DNA from 3 places in the Sporosarcina sp. CAU 1771 genome. Region 2 is predicted to be linked to each of the others. Evidence: predicted binding sites of a transcription regulator. Region 2 holds the regulator's gene; each other region holds the start of a gene.
What was found. Region 2 encodes Rex, which represses fermentation and respiration genes when NADH is low (regulators of the CRP and FNR family bind a similar motif). Its sites were predicted from a motif close to TTGTGAAATATTTCACAA; they were not measured.

Region 1 (6,217 bases), on a different contig from region 2:
CCAAATTAAACTTCAGGATGATGGGAGCATTGCTGCTTCTGTATTTATCCGTAACGGTCATTCCAAGCAAATTAACATTGAACAACTACCACTTGAACTGCTGGATGCCGGTGGAAATACAATTGCTAACGGGTCTTTCAAACTTGCACCGCTAGCAGTAAAAGCGAACACAACGAAACCATGGACATTTATTTATCCGAAAGAACTTGTTCAAATCACAGAACCTGATATTTCTCGTTGGGTTGCGCGCGTACCTCAGCAATAATGCGTTACACTTTTAACAGACATTTTCCGATTTCACTTGGGAAGTGTCTTTTTTTCGTATTTGGGTTTATTTAATCGTAAAAAGGGTATACATATACTGTCTGAATAATCAATCAACCTTTTTCAGGAAGGAGTGCAAGTAAGATGAAGCAAGATAGCCGTTTTTTCAGAGAACGAATAAAACGGGACAATGCTGACAACTTTCAACGAATCCATTCTGACTTTGATCATGCCGCGGGCGAATATGAACCTTTATATAAAAACGATAGACCATCTACAATAACCTCCAAGAAATCCAATCTCCAAAAGAGGGCGACTGGGGAATTCTCATACGATTCGTTTCATCATCCAATCTCCCCTTTTTTTGAAACCGGATATATAAATAGAATAAATCGTTAACATAAAAGCAATGTTAAATAATTATGTTGGTAGTTGATAAAGAATTTGTACATTCCTGGTCGAGTGGAAGGCCTGAAAATATCGCTTCGTCGCTTGGTGATGGCCTCCCGTAGTAAGCCCGTCAGAAAGTTCACTGTCGGTCTTACTACTTCGGCTCACACTTGTCGCTTCTGCGCTAGTTCGTTTTAACTTCATGGTTAATACAGAAATCAGAGTGGAGCAATCATACGATTTGCACACTCCTAGTTGATTGAAGTGGAAGACGGCGACTCCGAGAGGGTCAGCAGGTCAGGTGAAACAACCAACGAGAGCGAAAGCCGTAACGAAGCACGGCTTTTGCGAATAAAAACGTAGTGTTATGAGCACATCTTTGCGAACGGGTTGGTCCACCGGCTGCCCTCCGGAACGCGTTAGGGAAAGATTGCACTTTATCTTTCCGCACTTTGGGTCTGAAACGGAAATCAACAGCACGATTTTGTAATATGCTTGATTATTATTATTTAACAGAGCTAACATAAAAGAAGGCAAACTCTCAATTGGGAGTTTGCCTTCTTTTATGTTAAATATCTAAATCAGTTATGACTGTTACATCGTCATGATGCAAGAGTTTTGTAATTGGCCACTCTTTCGTAATCGATCCTTCGAGCAACTTTGAAATTGCTTCGCGTTTTTGTTCACCAAATGCTAACAATAGTAGCTTTTTTGAATTTGTTATCGATTGAATCCCCATCGTCAATGCCGTATTAGGGATTTGTTCGTCATTCGAAAAGTATTGACTGTTCACACCTAGCGTAGAATCCGTTAGTTCCGCAACATGCGTTAACGATTCAAATGCAGTTCCAGGTTCATTGAATGCAATATGACCATTCACTCCAACACCAAGCAATTGAATATCTAGTGGATTTTTGTCTAGCAAAGCCTCATAAGAAGCACATTCCTCATTTAAGTCCGTTGCCAAACCATCTAATAAGTTCACTGTTTTAAACTTCTTTTTGTCAAAAAGATGCTCATTCATAAAATATGCATAACTATTCGGGTTTGTTGGTGCCATCCCTACATACTCATCTAGATTAAATGTTGTTACGTTTTCAAAATCTAAATCCGACTCTGTCCATTTATTATAAACAGGAATCATTGTACTTCCCGTTGCAAGACCAATTACATGTAAACGGTCATTTTTTAACTCTTCTTGAATGATTTCAAATACCTTTTCCGCGCCATCCTCCGGGGATGTTACTTTGACGAGGTTTAACTTACTCATATTCTTACCCTACTTTCGTTTGACTTCTACTGTAATTTAATTGTAGTTTTTCTTAAAGTGTTGGTCAACTAATATCCTTTTTATGAATACCACACCCATTCTCTTAACATTTGTCGTATCTATCAACACTTTGTGAACTAAATGTGAATTCTTTCACTTTTGAGTCGAACATAGGGAATTCCCTTATTTCTATAATTCGACATTCCATTATTATTAAGGCAACAGGGATTCCCATATGTAGATTAAGAAAGGAGTGAGATTATTGGGTAAAGACTTTAATAGACAGCCGACCAACAATGAATCTTCGATTAGTTTAAAAGGTACATTTATAGCTGTTATGTTGCTAGGTGTTTTTATTCTTATCTCTTGGTTTGGCATTTACGCACTATTTATTTCTAGATAATTAATTATTGATTGGAGTGGTTAACTTGCATTTACACAAATACGAAAAAATATGGCTTACTTTCGGAGTAGGATCTCTCGTTCTATTCTTAGCTATTATTGGATTTGCTGCCTTTTGGAAAGGCACACATCCACCAAGTCACATTGAAACCATCGATCCACAAAATGTCGAAGCACATGAGGCTTTTCAACCTGAGAATCTTGGCTTGCAAGATCAAGGGAACGGAAGATATGTTGTGAATATGGTTGCTTCTGCTTTTAACTATGATTTTGGTAAAGACGAGAACGGCGATTCGGTTTCTACAATTCGCGTTCCAAAAGGATCAACAGTCCTCTTTCAATCTACTACTACAGACGTTGTGCACGGCTTCCAGGTTGCAGGAACAAACGTCAATATGATGCTTGAGCCGGGACATATAAGTCGCTTTGAGGCTGTTATGAAGAACACAGGTGAATTTACAATTGTTTGTAATGAATATTGTGGAATCGGTCACCATTTAATGTATGGAACAGTGGAGGTGTATGAAGAATGACAACAAATCAACGTACTTTTTCTAAAAAAGAATCCAGACTTTATATGTCCTTCATGTACGTCACGTTCATTTCACTATTAATTGGTGGCTTAATGGGACTTTTACAAACTCTCGTCCGTTCTGGAAAATACACATTGCCTTGGGGTATTGACTATTACACAATTTTAACAGTTCACGGTGTTATTTTAGGTCTTGTGTTAACAACATTTTTCATTATTGGCTTCCAATTCTCTCTTATGGGGAAAACGGTTGGAATATCGGATAAACAACTCAAAGTCGCATGGCTATCCTTCTGGGTTATGTTAGTCGGTACGATAATGGCAGCTATTACAATTCTAGTCGGTCAAGCATCTGTACTATATACATTTTATGCGCCATTACGCGCACATCCGGTATTTTATTTTGGATTGGCATTTGTTATTATCGGAAGTTGGATTGCAGCGGCTGTGAATTTCCGCCAGCTTTATGTGTGGAAGAAAGCACATAAAGGTGAGAAATCACCACTTCTTGCATTCATGGTAACGATCAATATGATTATGTGGGTGATCGCTTCCCTAGGAGTTGCGGTATCCGTTCTTGTTTTATTCATCCCATGGTCACTTGGTTATGCAGAAACGATTAACGTTCTATTAAGTCGTACATTATTTTGGTATTTTGGTCATCCACTCGTTTACTTTTGGTTGCTTCCTGCATATATGGCATGGTATGCAATCATTCCAAAAATTGTTGGCGGGAAATTATTTAGTGATTCACTTGCAAGACTCTCGTTTATCTTGTTGCTCATGTTCTCTATCCCTGTAGGCTTTCACCATCAACTTACAGAGCCGGGAATTGATTCGACATGGAAGTTTATTCAAGTTGTATTAACATTTATGGTTGTTATTCCTACACTGATGACAGCTTTCTCCATTTTTGCGACGTTTGAAACGGCTGGACGCAGAAAAGGATTTAAGAGTACATTTGGTTGGATCAAAGCACTTCCATGGAAAGATGTACGTTTCCTTGCACCTTTCATCGGTATGGTTGCATTTATCCCAGGGGGTGCGGGTGGAATCATCAACGCATCTCACCAAATGAACGCACTTGTTCATAATACGATATGGATTACAGGTCACTTCCACTTAACTGCTGCTACAACAGTGATCCTTACGTTCTTTGGGATTACGTATTGGCTAGTTCCACATTTAACTGGAAGACGTTTGACGCCAAGCATCAATAAACTCGGTTTAATTCAAACATGGATCTGGACAATTGGTATGATTATTATGTCTGGTTCGATGCATATTCAAGGATTACTCGGTGGACCTCGTCGTTCGAGTTTCTCAGAGTACGCGGGTGGTGAGCAAGTTGCCACTTGGCTGAACTACCAACTTGCACAAGCAATTGGAGGTTCGATTCTGTTTGTAGGAACTGTCTTGATGGTCTATATTTTCTTCAAACTCGCATTCTTTGCGCCGAAAGGGATTCAAGAGTATCCAATCGCGGAAGAGGAAATCGATGCAGAACCTACACCGAAATACCTCGAAAACTGGTATTTATGGGTTGGAATAACGCTCGCGCTCATTCTCTTTGCGTATACGATTCCAGTAATTGAAATTATTAACCACTCTCCACCAGGCTCGCCGCCATTTGACTGGCCGATCGGGAAGTAAATAGATAGTTGTAAATTAAAAAACTGCTATGTCCTTTCAGAGATTATCTGAAATGCATAGCAGTTTTTAGTTTGTATTTTATTTAGAAAGAGCGACGCGTTCAACAGCGGCAGCTACATTTTCGTGGACATTTGGATCTAAAGGATGAGGTACCAAATCATTCGGTTTAGTACTTTCAACAATTGCAAGAGCAGCCGCGATTAACATCGGATACGATATTTCCTTTGCTCGAGCATTAAGTGCTCCTCGGAAAATACCAGGGAAACCTAGAATGTTATTTACCTGACGTCCGTCCGCTGCAAAAGCCGCTCCCGCTTCTAGTGCAACACTTGGATCGATTTCTGCACTTGGATTGGAAAGTGCTAAAATAATTTGTCCTTTTTGAACCATCTCTGGTTTGATTAATCCTGAAACGCCTGTCGTTGCAATGACAATATTTGCTGTAGTCATAAGCTTTTCCAATGAATCAACAACAGTCCCACCGTGTTCCACAAGTCGTTGGCATGCCGCTTCGTCTCTATCGACACCGAGCATTTCCTTCACGCCATAAGCCATAAGCATACGGCTAATCGCAAGACCAGCGGCACCAAGTCCAATTTGCCCTACAACGGAATTTTCCAACTTCACGCCTGCCTGTCTGCAAGCAGAGATGACCGACGCAAGCGCCACAACAGCAGTTCCGTGCTGATCATCATGCATGACTGGAATTGGCAATTCTGCTTTTAGGCGCGCTTCGATTTCAAAACAATGTGGGGATCCGATATCTTCAAGAAGAATACCACCAAATCCTTTGTAAATATTTTTCACTGTATTCACAACTTCATCTGGGTCACTTGTATCGAGCAGGATCGGGATACCGCTAATCCCAGCAAATTGATCGAGCAATACAGCTTTCCCTTCCATTACAGGCATGCCGGCAACAGGTCCAATATTACCTAGACCAAGAATCGCAGTGCCATCTGTCACAATCGCAACCGTATTGGAAATACCTGTGAAGTAATTTGCTTGTTCCGGATCTTTTTTAATTAATTCACAAACGTTTGCAACGCCTGGTGTGTACACTCGGCGAAGGTCTCCAAGGGAACGGATCTCCATCTTCCCTTTCATATGAATTTTTCCACCTTCATGGGCTTGTAAAACGTCATCCGTTATCGCGTGAACGCTGATTCCGTCACCGATTTCGTTAACTGCACGAACGACTTCCATTAAATGCGCCTCATTCATACACTGAATGGATACGTCACGAATTGTAGATAGTGTTCCTATTTTAATTGTTTGAATATCCCCCATATCTCCTTTTAATTGTCCGATTGCCATTGCAACCTTTGCAAAATTTCCAGGAGATGAAGGTGTTTCAATAATAAGGTTTCTAATAAATTGAACTTGCTCCATCAAACATAACCTCCGATTTATATCTTATCTATATATAGTACACGTAGTAGTACTGACAACAAATTATACCATTCTTCTTAAGTTAAGTAGAGTAGAAATACACGATCGTTCTCCGAAATGCATTTGTCACTTACTTTTCAAACAAATTACACTAATACCTTCTTTATTGTTTATAATAGAAGATAGAAGGAACCCCTTCAATTCATAACAAGGAGTTGCACTTATTATGTCATTACAAAAAAACTTTGTAATTGGACTTATGCTTTTCGCCTTATTCCTTGGAGCAGGAAATATAATCTTCCCACCTTTACTTG
Region 2 (6,217 bases):
GCGGTATGTGGATTGTGCTTGATGAATGCCATATAACGAATGTTGCTGTTCTTAAGCATCAGCGTGGATTTGGTGTTGGAGAAGGATTAATGAGAGAAGCGATTGCATTTTGCGAGGAAATGGATGTGCGTTTAATGACACTTGAAGTACGTGTAAGTAATGAAACGGCACAAAATCTTTACAGGAAACTTGGATTTAAAGATGGCGGCATACGAAAAAACTATTATTCCGACGACCATGAAGATGCGCTCGTCATGTGGGTGGAATTATAATGACAAAAGATACGTATATATTAGGCATAGAGACAAGTTGTGACGAAACCGCTGCATCCGTAGTGAAAAATGGAACTGAAATTGTTTCAAACATTATTGCTTCACAAATTGATAGTCAGAAACGATTTGGTGGGGTAGTACCAGAAATTGCGTCAAGACATCATGTGGAGCAAATTACACTTGTTATTGAAGAAGCACTTCAAAAAGCAAACCTAAATCCAAAAGATTTAGATGCGGTTGCAGTAACTGAAGGCCCTGGATTAGTCGGTGCGTTACTCATTGGTATAAATTCAGCAAAAGCATTTGCATTTGCAAACGGATTGCCTTTAATCGGAGTTCATCATATTGCAGGACATATCTATGCCAATCAATTAATGCAACCAATGCAATTTCCTCTCCTTGCTCTCATCGTGTCAGGAGGACATACAGAGCTTGTCTTGATGGATGAGCATGGTGCCTTTGAATTGATCGGAGAGACGCGTGACGATGCAGCAGGAGAGGCTTACGATAAAGTAGCACGTGTACTTGGGCTTCCTTATCCAGGTGGTCCAGGTATTGATAAATTGGCCGCTGAAAGTGACGGGGAAATCGAGTTTCCAAGAGCTTGGCTAGAAGCAGATTCATACGATTTTAGTTTTAGTGGCCTGAAATCGTCTGTTATTAACTATAAGCATAATCTTGACCAACGTGGAGGAATATTGAATCCTTCACATGTAGCTGCCGGATTTCAATCAAGCGTTATTGATGTATTGACTACAAAAACAGTTCGAGCTGCGAAAGAATTTGGCGTTAAGCAAGTGATTGCAGCAGGTGGAGTCGCGGCAAACAAGGGCTTGCGTGCATCACTAGAAACATCATTTAAAGATCTAACAATACCTTTTTATGTACCACCTATTTCACTATGCACAGATAATGCAGCAATGATTGCCGCTGCTGGAACATCAATGTTTAATGCAGGTGCACGGGGAACACTCGGAATGAATGCACGCCCTGGATGGCAATTAGAATCATGGAATAAATAAAGTGAACAAACGCGGAACTTGTCGACTTAAGACGAGTTCCGCGTTTTTTTCCTGATATTTTTAGATTTGTCAATAGGGAACGTTTGCACTTATCAACAGAGTGTGGATAACTTGTGTATAACAAAAATAGGTGCCGATTTAATGATGTTTGCAGGAGGATAGAATTGTGTATAAGTATTGAGTTTTTTGTGGATACTGTTGAAAAGCTTGTTGGGACTTGATTTAACAGTGTTAATTATGTGGATAAGATTGTGGGTAAGATGATTATTATCTGAAGGCATAGTTCTTCATTTACTCTATAAAGTAGTTGAAATTAATAAAAGCACCATGGGAAACGACTCAATTCGCTTCTCACGGTGCTTTTGTGGATTATATTGTCTCTAGTTCATCCTGTAATAAAAGCCAGTTTTCTGTCTGTTCATCGTGCTTTTTTTGAAGTTCATCAATCTCGGCTTGTACTTCCATTAACTTTATGTGATCATCTGCATAATCGGGAAGCTCAAGCTCTGTTTGAAGTTGCGTTATTTTTTCTTCAAGCACACTGATTTCGCTCTCTGCATCAGAAATCGCTCGGGTAAGTCTTCTCTCAGCACGTCTTTGATCTCTATCCTCATTTCTTCCTTTTTCGGTTTCAACAACAACCACTTTTTCGGAAGCCATTTTTTCCATAAGAAGTTCTTCTTGCTCAAGTTTCTTTTCGACAAAGTAATCATAGTCCCCCAAATATTCCACAGCACCGTCAGCGCTAATATCAATGACTTTCGTTGCGATTCGATTGATAAAGTACCGATCGTGGGAAACGAAAATAAGGGTGCCCGGAAAATAATCCAAGGCATTTTCAAGTACTTCTTTGCTATCTAAGTCCAAATGGTTTGTCGGTTCATCGAGTATTAACGTGTTCGACTTTTTCAGCATTAGTTTAGCAAGCGATAATCTAGCCTTTTCACCACCGGATAAAGAAGTGACGGGTTTACCAGCATCGTCTCCCGTGAATAAGAAACGACCTAGGACGGCGCGTATATCTTTTTCATTCATCAACGGCCAATCATCCCAAATTTCTTGGAGAACTGTTCCAGTGCCTATCAGAGTTGCTTGTTCCTGGTCATAGTATCCAAACTGAACGTTTGTCCCGTATCGAATTGTTCCATCAAGTGGAGGTTGCTTACTAATAATTGTTTTTAATAAAGTGGACTTCCCTACTCCGTTTGGTCCGATAATTGCTATACGATCACCTCGGTAAGCTCGTAAGTGAAGACCTTGTGAAACGGGCGTAGTATCATAACCGATTGCTAAGTCATCAAAAGCTAAAACGTCATTCCCACTTTGTCGGTCAATTTCAAACGTGAAGCTTGCGGATTTCTCATCACCATCTGGAGAATCCATCCATTCTGTACGTTCAAGTACTTTCCGACGGCTTTGAGCCATTTTTGATGTCGATGCACGAGCTATATTTCGTTGAACAAAATCTTCAAGTTTAGCTTTTTCACTCGACTCGCGTTCATATAATTTCCGATCGCGTTCATAGTTTTTTGCTTTTTCATCTAGATAGTTACTATAGTTCCCTGTGAACTTCGATACTTTTGTTCTTGAAACTTCATAGACAAGAGTCACGATTTCATCAAGGAAATAACGGTCATGTGAAACGACAAGAAGTGCACCTTCGTATCCAACTAGGTATTTTTCCAACCATCCAAGTGTTTCAATATCTAGATGGTTGGTAGGCTCATCAAGAATGAGGAGGTCGGGTCTGCTTAGAAGCATTTTTGCGAGGGCGAGCCTAGTTTTTTGACCTCCCGAAAGTAGATGGACGGCTTTTTCATAATCCTCTGGGTAGAAGCGCATTCCGTGTAATACGGAGCGGGTTTCCGATTCGTATTGATAACCGCCGAGATCTTTGAATTCAATTTGTAGACTGTCATATTCACTCATCACACGTGCGTAAGTATCAGGATGATTATAAACATCAGGATCAGCCATTTGCTGTTCAAGGGACCGGATGCGTTTCTCCATGATGTGAAGGGGTTCAAAAACAGTCATCATTTCATCCCAAACGGTTAGCTTTGAATCAAGCCCAGAATGTTGTTCGAGATAACCGATTCGTATCCCTTTAGGAATCATCAAATCTCCTGAATCAAAAGACATCTCACCTGCAATTATTTTAAGTAACGTAGATTTACCTGCACCGTTTCTACCTACGAGTGCAATGCGATCACGATGCTGTACTTCAAGTTGAACATTTTCCAATATATTTGTTCCTGAGAATGATTTTATAAGTCCGTTCACTTGTAAAACAATCATACTGAACACCTCTATTCATTTACAATTGTAATAGAACTGTACAAAGCATGCAATGACTGACTTTACAATCAACTTCTAATGCTGTACGATAAAAGCGCCTTGAAGAAGAGAAGAAGGTATCCTAAGTGCACCATATCGTGGTGCAACAAAGGTGTTCATCCAGATTGCCGCGCTTCAAAGTCTGGATGCAATTATGCCGAGTCGTAATTGGTAGAGGTACAAGGAGGAGTAACATGGCAGGTGAACCAACCAAAATACCACAGGCGACGTCTAAACGTTTGCCACTCTATTATAGATTTCTTCAAAACTTTGCAAATGCTGGAAAGATGCGTCTTTCTTCAAGTGAATTAAGTGAAGTAATGAAAATAGATGCAGCTACGATCCGACGGGATTTTTCCCATTTTGGTGCATTGGGTAGAAAAGGATACGGATACGATGTGAAGTATCTCGTTAACTTTTTTCGAAAAGCACTTGATCAGGATGAAGAAACTGATGTTGCCCTAATTGGAGTCGGTAGTCTCGGAAGTGCATTTCTAAAATATAATTTCCAAAAGAATCATAACACCCGTATTGTCATTGCGTTTGATCCAAAAGCGCCGCTCGAGGGGAAAACGGTAAGTGGGATCCCAGTGTATCCACCGAGCCTGCTTGAGGAGAAGATGAAGGAATTTGGAATCGACCTAGTTCTTCTTACGGTCCCGGCACGAATAGCGCAGGAAGTAACAGATGAAGTTGTTGGAACAGGTATAAAAGGGATTCTAAATTTCACGCCTGTCCGTCTAGCGGTACCAGAATCTGTGCGAGTACATACGATTGATTTGTCTGTTGAACTGCAAACACTTATTTATTTCATTAAAAATGACGTAAAAGATTCACAATTTTAACTGCAGGTTGATAGTAATGTGAGCGATTATCGTGTAAAATGAGGTATATGTGAAGGAATATTTTTGTTCCTATCCAGAAAAGGATGGAGGTGTCCGAGATGCCAGGTCCAATGAGCTTGATTGTAATAGCAATCATTGCATTGCTTGTGTTCGGCCCGAAAAAGTTACCTGAAATCGGGAAGGCGTTCGGTTCTTCATTGCGTGAATTCAAAAACGCGACAAAAGGTCTCGCAGATGATGACGACGTGAAGAAAATTGATGATAAAAAAGAAGAACTGAAGTGAGTTAGGATGTCAGTCCGATGGAAGAGAAAAATTTAACAGTCATTGAACATATAGATGAAATTAGGAAACGGCTGATGTTAATCGTCGTTTTCTTTATTATTGCGGTTATCGGCAGTTTTTTTATTGCAACACCGATTATTAAGTTTCTGCAAATGCAATATACATCAGAAGTCCAAGGGGGACTAGGTGAAGAGAGTGTTTTGCACTCCTTTACTGTGCTAGACCCAATTATGATTTATTTGAAAGTTATCGTTTTCATTTCAATCATTCTAATTTCACCGATTATTATGTATCAATTATGGTCATTTGTATCACCAGGACTTCATGAAAAAGAACGCCGAGCAACTAGGAATTATATTCCGTTTACTTTTCTATTGTTCGTAGGTGGAGTTGCGTTTTCTTATTTTGTCTTGTTGCCCTATATAATGAAGTTCATGATTAATCTATCAGGCGAATTAGGAATTACTCAGACGATTGGTATTAATGAGTACTTCAGTTTTCTATTCCAAATCATGGTTCCTTTTGGAATTGTTTTCCAGTTACCGATTGTTCTCCTGTTTCTAACTAGATTAGGTATTGTAAATCCTGTGATGCTTGTTAAGATTCGTAAGTATGCTTACTTTGCTCTTTTCGTGCTTGCGGCATTTATAACGCCACCTGATTTGTTTTCACATTTATTTGTCACGGTTCCTTTGTTTGCACTGTATGAGTTAAGTGTTTTCATATCCCGCTTTGGCTATCGTAAGTTTTTAAAAGCCGAGCAAGAGCGTCAAATTGAAGAACATGAAAATAAATAAAAATGCTTTCAACCTTGATATTTAAGGTCGAAAGCATTTTTTTTATTGGAAAAATGATACGATCGACTTTTGCAATTCAGCCCATTTTAACCACTTATCATAATTCAACTGAACAATTGTAACGAAACCATTCATTAAAAGATGGGCAATGATTGGTGTGATTAAGCGTTTCGTTCGGTAATAAATATATGAAAATACAAGAGCCGGTGCCATGTAAATTAGTAAATGTTGCAATTCACCATGTACAGCGGCAAAAATCACTGCACTTAGTAAGGCGGCAATTATAAAGTTTGTTTTTTGGTACAGTCCACCAAAGAGTACCCGTCTAAATATAATTTCTTCAAGAAGTGGAGCAAAGAGAACAATTGAAATGATGATAATAGGAGAAACCTTTGCAATATCAGCTAGTAAAGCGGTGTTTTCAGAACCAGGCTCTACTCCCAATGCCATTTCAATGCTACCGGCTATCATTTGCCCTAGTAGAGCTAGGAAGAAGCCAATAACACCCCAGAGTACCGCTTTCCCGATAGAAGACTTTTTCCCATTGAACACGTGGAAGAATTTCTTTTTCGGATAAATAATTAAAAAGAAAACAATAGCTGCCAACGCATTTGTACTAAATAACGACCAAGCACTAGAACGATAAGCCTTATCTTCATC
Region 3 (6,217 bases), on a different contig from region 2:
AGAGAAGGAGTGGCATTTGCACATGCATATGCATGATCATTATTGACTCTACTAAGTTCGCGACTGGCGGGAGAATGAGGAAGAGAAATAATATCAACCCATAGAGTGATTGTTTCATGTTCCATCCCCCACTTCTCGCTCAAGAATGCTCCGTACTTTTTCTGATGCTTCGTCCACTTTTGTATAGTCCATTACATCGATAAGACTTCCTTCTTTATCAACTAAATAAAAAGCGGAGTTGTGTGCGATATTTCCATAATCATCCGGAATGACGATGACACCAAATTCATCTAATAAATTGGTTAATTCCACAGGATCATTAATTCGAGCCATTCGCCAGTTTTCTTCATCTGCACTAAAATAACTCGCGTATTCCGTTAATCGTTCTGGGTGATCTCGTTCAGGATCAAAACTAATGCTTAAAAAGACAATATCTTCTCCAAGATACGCTTTTGGAAGCGAGTCCATCACCATGGACATGTTCATTTCCAATTCCAGACAAACAGTCGTGCAAGAAGTATAAAAAAATGTAATAAGTACATAGCGATCCTTAAATTCAGAAAACAGATATTCTTGCCCGAGACTATCCTCTAACGTGACTTCTGGAAATTGAGGCTTTTCCTCAATCAATTGGTTCACCCGAGCGGTTTCAGCGGTGTATGCAGTAAATCCGTCCGTTCCCACATAAAACAACACGACACCAAAAACTAGTACGACGAGTAAAGCGATTGTTTGATATTGGTTTTTAAGCACTTCAATCACATCCTAAGAACGTTTTATAAAAAGAAGAAGCAACTCGTTGTAGACGATTACCTCTTCATCAATTAACTAGTTACCATGTTTTAAATGGTGGAGAACCTGGGGGTGCGTTGACGATAAAGTCGACGAGTGGGATGACATACCCCATCGATACGAGAAGCAACATGAGTACAATCCATAAGCCCCAGCGATCTGTCCACATCGGTGTTTTATCTTCTGAATCCTCTGGCTCCGCAATCGGGAACTCAGTTACTCCTTTTGGAGCGAAGAACATCATATTGAACACTGCGAAGACTTGAATCACTACCCCGATGATAAGCAGCGTCCCACCAATTGCGATGAACATCATATAGGGATCCCAAGAAAGGGCCGTTGCGCTATCCCCGTATGTTGTATAGGAAGTTCTTCTCGGAGAACCGAGTAGCCCAACCCAGTGCATGGCACCTGACATAAAGATCATCCCAACCGTCCAAATAAGTGTTTGAACGACCCCGATTTTATTCATCTTTGGCGTTAGAACACGATTAGAAAGATGTGGAATTAACCAGTAACTGATACCAAAGAAGGTTAGAATAACGGATGTGCCGACTGTTAAGTGGAAGTGACCAACTACCCACATTGTGTTATGAACAACTTGGTTCAATTGGTTCGTTGTTTGTGCAATTCCTCCAGCTCCTGCAGGAATGAATGCAATCATTGCAATCATCGGTGCCAAGAAACGAACGTCTCCCCATGGCAATTTTTTGAGCCAACCAAACAATCCTTTTCCTCCAAGTTTTCTGCCCGTACGTTCAAAGACGTAGAACATAGCGAATGCTGTCATCAAGGATGGAAACGCGATTGACAAGCTCATGAACGTGTGTAGATACTTAAGCGTTTGCGACATTCCAGGGTCAACAATTTGGTGGTGAAAGCCTCCAGGAATGTTTGTGATCACGATCAGAATGACAACGACTCGAGTTAATGTATCGCTAAAGCGTCTGCCACCGATAATTTTCGGTACGATCACATACCATGCCGATACTGCCGTTAGATACCAAATGTTAACGAGCGTATGACCGAAAGCCCAGAATAATGTACGGCTGACCATGACGTTAATTGTCGGAAGTATTCCAGCTGACCAGAATATCAACGTGATGACTTCGATTGTGACGCCGATACTTCCGAAAAACATAAGTGTAAAAACACCCATTGCGAAGAATGCAAATATTGGAATATGCTTCCCTTTATTCACTTTTCTCCAGTGCGCGACGTTAATGAATACTCCGAATGTACAAACCCACACACCCAGTACTAGAATCGCTAGACCGATGTAAAAGTCAGGTGACGCAGCCATTGGTGGATAGAATGTGTAAAGGACAGACGCTCGACCTGTTAACACCGGAATAACTGCAATTACTAAACCAACGATTTGCATCCAGAATCCTATCCAACCCATTTTTCGTACTTTTGGTAGTAACCCACCTAATGTGTGGGATAATCCTGAGTAGAAATAACCGATTGTGAAGAACATCGTTAAAACGATAACTAGCAGTATTCCATGTGCTGTTAATACTTGATAATAATCAAACCAATGAGGCAACTGAATTAATCCTGCACGTTCAAGCCCTTGTAAAAGTCCTAATACGCCACCAACTAAGAGTGCGATAAATGCAACTACCATAAATGATCTAGTTAACTTTGCATCTGCTGCATTCACACCCATAGCTCGATTTGTTTTCTCTTTAATCGTTTGTGAAATTGCTTTACTCATAGTACTCCCCTCCTTTATTTAACAGTAATTGTTGTACTCATCATTTGGTGACCGATTCCACAGTACTCGTTACATAACACTAGGTATTCACCGGGTTTATCAAACTTCTGAGTGATTTTTTGAATGTGTCCTGGCATAACCATCGCGTTCAGATTTGTTCCTGCTACTTGGAATCCGTGGACAACATCCTTTGATGTCATAATGAACGTAACTTCTGAACCTACTGGAACTTCAATGTCACCCGGTACGAAACTAAAGATTTCAAGTGTCATAACGACCTCATATTTATTCTCTCCCGTTTCAAAAATACCCGGATTATCAAACGGTGCAGTTTGGTCCACTTTTTGAGGATCAATTGTTTCCTTGTGACTTGGGGGCCCCATGCCTAATGCAAATGTTTGATACCCGACAACGACCATAAATAGTACAAGAATACTTACACTAATAATCAACCACACTTCTTCATGTCGATGCATTTTCATATTTATCCCTCCCTATACTCGGTACATGTAAATGACAAAAAGTAAAGCCCACATAAAGACAATGACTGCTCCTACAACACCAACTGAAAACATAGTTCCTTTTAGCGATGAATCGTTTTCAGTTTCTACTTTCTCCTGATTGCTCAATTTTTCGATTTCCATCACGTTCAGCTCCTTTATTTTCTTGTTACTTTGAGAATAAGTGATAATCATTCTCAGTAATGTGATTTAAATCACACTGAAATTGGTCGGTTTTACACTTGAGTGAATTGAATGTCTGTGATGTTGATTTTCATTACTTATAAATGGCTTTACATCAACGTTTACACTAATAAAAAAACACATTTCCAGCACTATATTTCGACGGAATAAATAGTGACAATCTTATGAACACTTCGAGGCTACCTAGCTATTTCAAATAGACAAGTCTGCGTTTAATATAGCAGGCGAGTATGAGATCGTAGGATTCGGACGCCGATGGGTAACGTTGCACTACGGAGGCAATTGGTTGTACTACTCGCGAGGAAGGTTGCACTTCGAATGCCATTGGTTGAACTACTGGCCCAATACGTTGGACTTCGCAAAAAACTCCATAAAAAAATCCCCAAACGATGCATTTCTGCATCATTTGGGAATTGGACTTTCTTATATAAATACATTTTCCTTAACTTTGTCCGGACAAATCACATATTGACCGTCTTTCACTTTCAGCGATCCTTCTTTTTTCAGTTGGGAAATCATTCGATTCACAGATTCTCTCGTCGTACCAATCATATTCGCAAGATCTGCATTTGTGAATTTGGTGTTGATTTGTATCCAACCATCCGGCTGCACACTGCTATGTGTTTCACAAAGTCGCTGGAGGAGTAGAAGAATACGTTCGTTAGTACTCCGAAGCGACATTTCTTCCAAACGTTGTTGCAGTTCGACAATTCGATCGCCTAACACACGTAATAACTTTATCGATAAGTGAGGATTCACAACGAGCACTTTTTCAAAGTCTTTTATTGAAATGGAGAAGAGAACTGTATCCTCTATTGCTTGCGCGTGTGCTGGATAGTTTCCCGGCCGGAAAAATCCAACATGGGGAAACAAATCTCCACTTTGTTTAACACAAATAATTTGTTCTTTTCCAATGATATCATTTCTAAACACTTTAACTTTTCCCGTCGCGATAATAAAAACTTGGGTTACCGGAGCTTCATGCATAAAAATCATGCTTTTATCTGCAAAGCTTTGCTTCCTTGCAATATCATAAAACGGTTCGATTTCTTCATCAGATAAGTCTTTAAAAAGAGGTACATCTCGTAAGATTTTCTTTAACGTTAGCAAAGGATTCCCTCCCCTCTAAGTACGGTATGCAGCTTTAGAAGATTCTACTACTTCTATTTTATCATAAAAATTAGGATTCCAAGACTTTTGGAGAAACACTGTACAAGTCTAGCTCAATTTCTAAAGGCTCTCCGCAGGCTAGTTTTGCAAGCTGTTCGCCTAAGAATGGACCTACTGTTAAACCAGATGCACCAAGACCATTTGCCATCAGCAATCCTTCGACGCCTGGAATAGCTCCTATTACCGGAAGAAACCCCGGCGTAAATGGGCGAAACCCAACGCGTGCTTCGGCAAATTCACCTTCAGCTAACCCAGGTGCAGTTGCGAGTGCTTTGTCCAACACTTCATGTAGTCCACCCGCAGTAATTCGTTGGTCAAATCCAAAGTCGTTTTCATGCGTCGCACCAATTACGATACGCCCATCGTCAAAAGGAACGATGTACTGATCGTGAGGAGGCATGACAACTGGCCAAGTATTTGTATCTTTCGTTTCAAGTTGTAGATGAATAATTTGTGCTTTTTGTGAAAAGATTTGTACATCTACTCCGAGTGGTTCAAGGAGTTCGTCAGCCCATGCGCCTGCCGTAACCAAAACGGTATCCGCTGTATAGACTTCTTCTCCAACTTGGACACCCGTCACTTGATTGGATGAAAAAAGTAACTTCGCAGAACCATAAATGTATTCGGCACCATGTTTCTTCGCCGCATTGTTCAGCGCATCACGAAGTGCGCGTCCATTTACACGTGCCGCCCCACTCACTCGAACGGAACCAAAGTTATCGGTTAGTGGTGGAAAGAGATCCACTGTTTCTTCCGATGTCAGCTGTTCAATATCTCCAATTTCAGGTGCATCTTCGCGCCTCTCTGTTGCTCGCTTCACCATTTGCTTTAACTTGTCCACATCTGAATGCAAGCTAATTGCCCCCACTTGCTCGTACCCCGTATCCGTTTCCCCGTCCGCATGCAATTGGTCGATGAGGGACGAATAATAAGCCGCCCCCGCTTTCGCAAGTCCATACCACGCTTTGTTTCTTCGTTGTGAAATCCACGGACAAATAATTCCCGCAGCAGCATCCGTCGCTTGTCCTATATCTTTCCGGTCAATAACGGTTACAGCTACCCCTTTTTTCGCTAAATGGTACGCTGTCGATGCACCTAGAATCCCTGACCCTATGACAATGTAGTTTTTCATATAAACACCTTTTCCACTTTAGTCGTTGCTTCTATAGTACCTCATAAACCAAAAAAACTCAGCCTGATTAACGCAAGACTGAATTTTTTCTAGGAATCTTTTTGTTTATTCATTTCAAATACGCTTGCACCTATCAAGTGAATCGTACTTGATTAAATAACCTTTTCAGAATCTCTACTAGCTCTTCTTTATTCTCTAAAGAAACGTAGATCGGATCAAATTTTGATTGATTCTCTTTAAATACCATTAATTCAAAATCTGTTTCGTACGTACTAAACGTATATCTAACGATGCTACTATTTTGAAACGTTACTGTTTTGTCCTTGCCAATAAAAACGATTCTTTTATTCGTAATATACAAATCGCCTCTATACGTGAAGATTTCTGGCCCATACTTAAATTCTCTGTCCAGATAGTAAGATTTGCATTGAAAATGACATACTTCTTTATTTTTCAAAATTAACCCTTTAGCTTCTACAGCTTGTAAATCTAGACCCAATCCACTCACTCCTTATCCAATACGATTGATGTCCATTTCCAACACGATTGGACAATGGTCACTTCCCATAATATCCGAGTGGATGTCCGCATCTACCAAAGATTCTCGTAATCTTTCTGAGGCGATAAAGTAATCAATGCGCCACCCAATATTTCGCTCCCGAACTTTACTCATATAAGACCACCACGTATAAGCCCCTT

Region 1: ACXYMX_RS00045 (cytochrome c oxidase subunit 2A) is a predicted target of Rex. The motif match lies at 2,066-2,083, and genes of this name have one in related genera.
Region 3: ACXYMX_RS14925 (cytochrome c oxidase subunit 2A) is a predicted target of Rex. The motif match lies at 3,216-3,233, and genes of this name have one in related genera.

Annotation. Positions count from the first base shown of each region.
Region 1 is NZ_JBTLRN010000001.1:7,369-13,585, reverse strand. It holds gene ACXYMX_RS00055 (accessory Sec system S-layer assembly protein) at 1-265, shown strand, start outside; gene ACXYMX_RS00050 (glucosamine-6-phosphate deaminase) at 1,223-1,924, opposite strand; gene ACXYMX_RS00045 (cytochrome c oxidase subunit 2A) at 2,187-2,327, shown strand; gene ACXYMX_RS00040 (cytochrome c oxidase subunit II) at 2,353-2,859, shown strand; gene ACXYMX_RS00035 (b(o/a)3-type cytochrome-c oxidase subunit 1) at 2,856-4,511, shown strand; gene ACXYMX_RS00030 (malic enzyme-like NAD(P)-binding protein) at 4,590-5,903, opposite strand; gene brnQ (branched-chain amino acid transport system II carrier protein) at 6,130-6,217, shown strand, end outside.
Region 2 is NZ_JBTLRN010000011.1:2,100-8,316, forward strand. It holds gene rimI (ribosomal protein S18-alanine N-acetyltransferase) at 1-272, shown strand, start outside; gene tsaD (tRNA (adenosine(37)-N6)-threonylcarbamoyltransferase complex transferase subunit TsaD) at 272-1,294, shown strand; gene ACXYMX_RS09270 (ABC-F family ATP-binding cassette domain-containing protein) at 1,664-3,592, opposite strand; gene ACXYMX_RS09275 (redox-sensing transcriptional repressor Rex) at 3,826-4,476, shown strand; gene ACXYMX_RS09280 (twin-arginine translocase TatA/TatE family subunit) at 4,575-4,760, shown strand; gene tatC (twin-arginine translocase subunit TatC) at 4,778-5,557, shown strand; gene ACXYMX_RS09290 (CPBP family intramembrane glutamic endopeptidase) at 5,600-6,217, opposite strand, start outside.
Region 3 is NZ_JBTLRN010000029.1:17,927-24,143, forward strand. It holds gene ACXYMX_RS14905 (hypothetical protein) at 1-118, opposite strand, end outside; gene ACXYMX_RS14910 (SCO family protein) at 115-753, opposite strand; gene ACXYMX_RS14915 (cbb3-type cytochrome c oxidase subunit I) at 833-2,512, opposite strand; gene ACXYMX_RS14920 (cytochrome c oxidase subunit II) at 2,527-2,994, opposite strand; gene ACXYMX_RS14925 (cytochrome c oxidase subunit 2A) at 3,007-3,156, opposite strand; gene ACXYMX_RS14930 (Crp/Fnr family transcriptional regulator) at 3,640-4,326, opposite strand; gene ACXYMX_RS14935 (NAD(P)/FAD-dependent oxidoreductase) at 4,397-5,518, opposite strand; gene ACXYMX_RS14940 (hypothetical protein) at 5,652-6,017, opposite strand; gene ACXYMX_RS14945 (exodeoxyribonuclease III) at 6,030-6,217, opposite strand, start outside.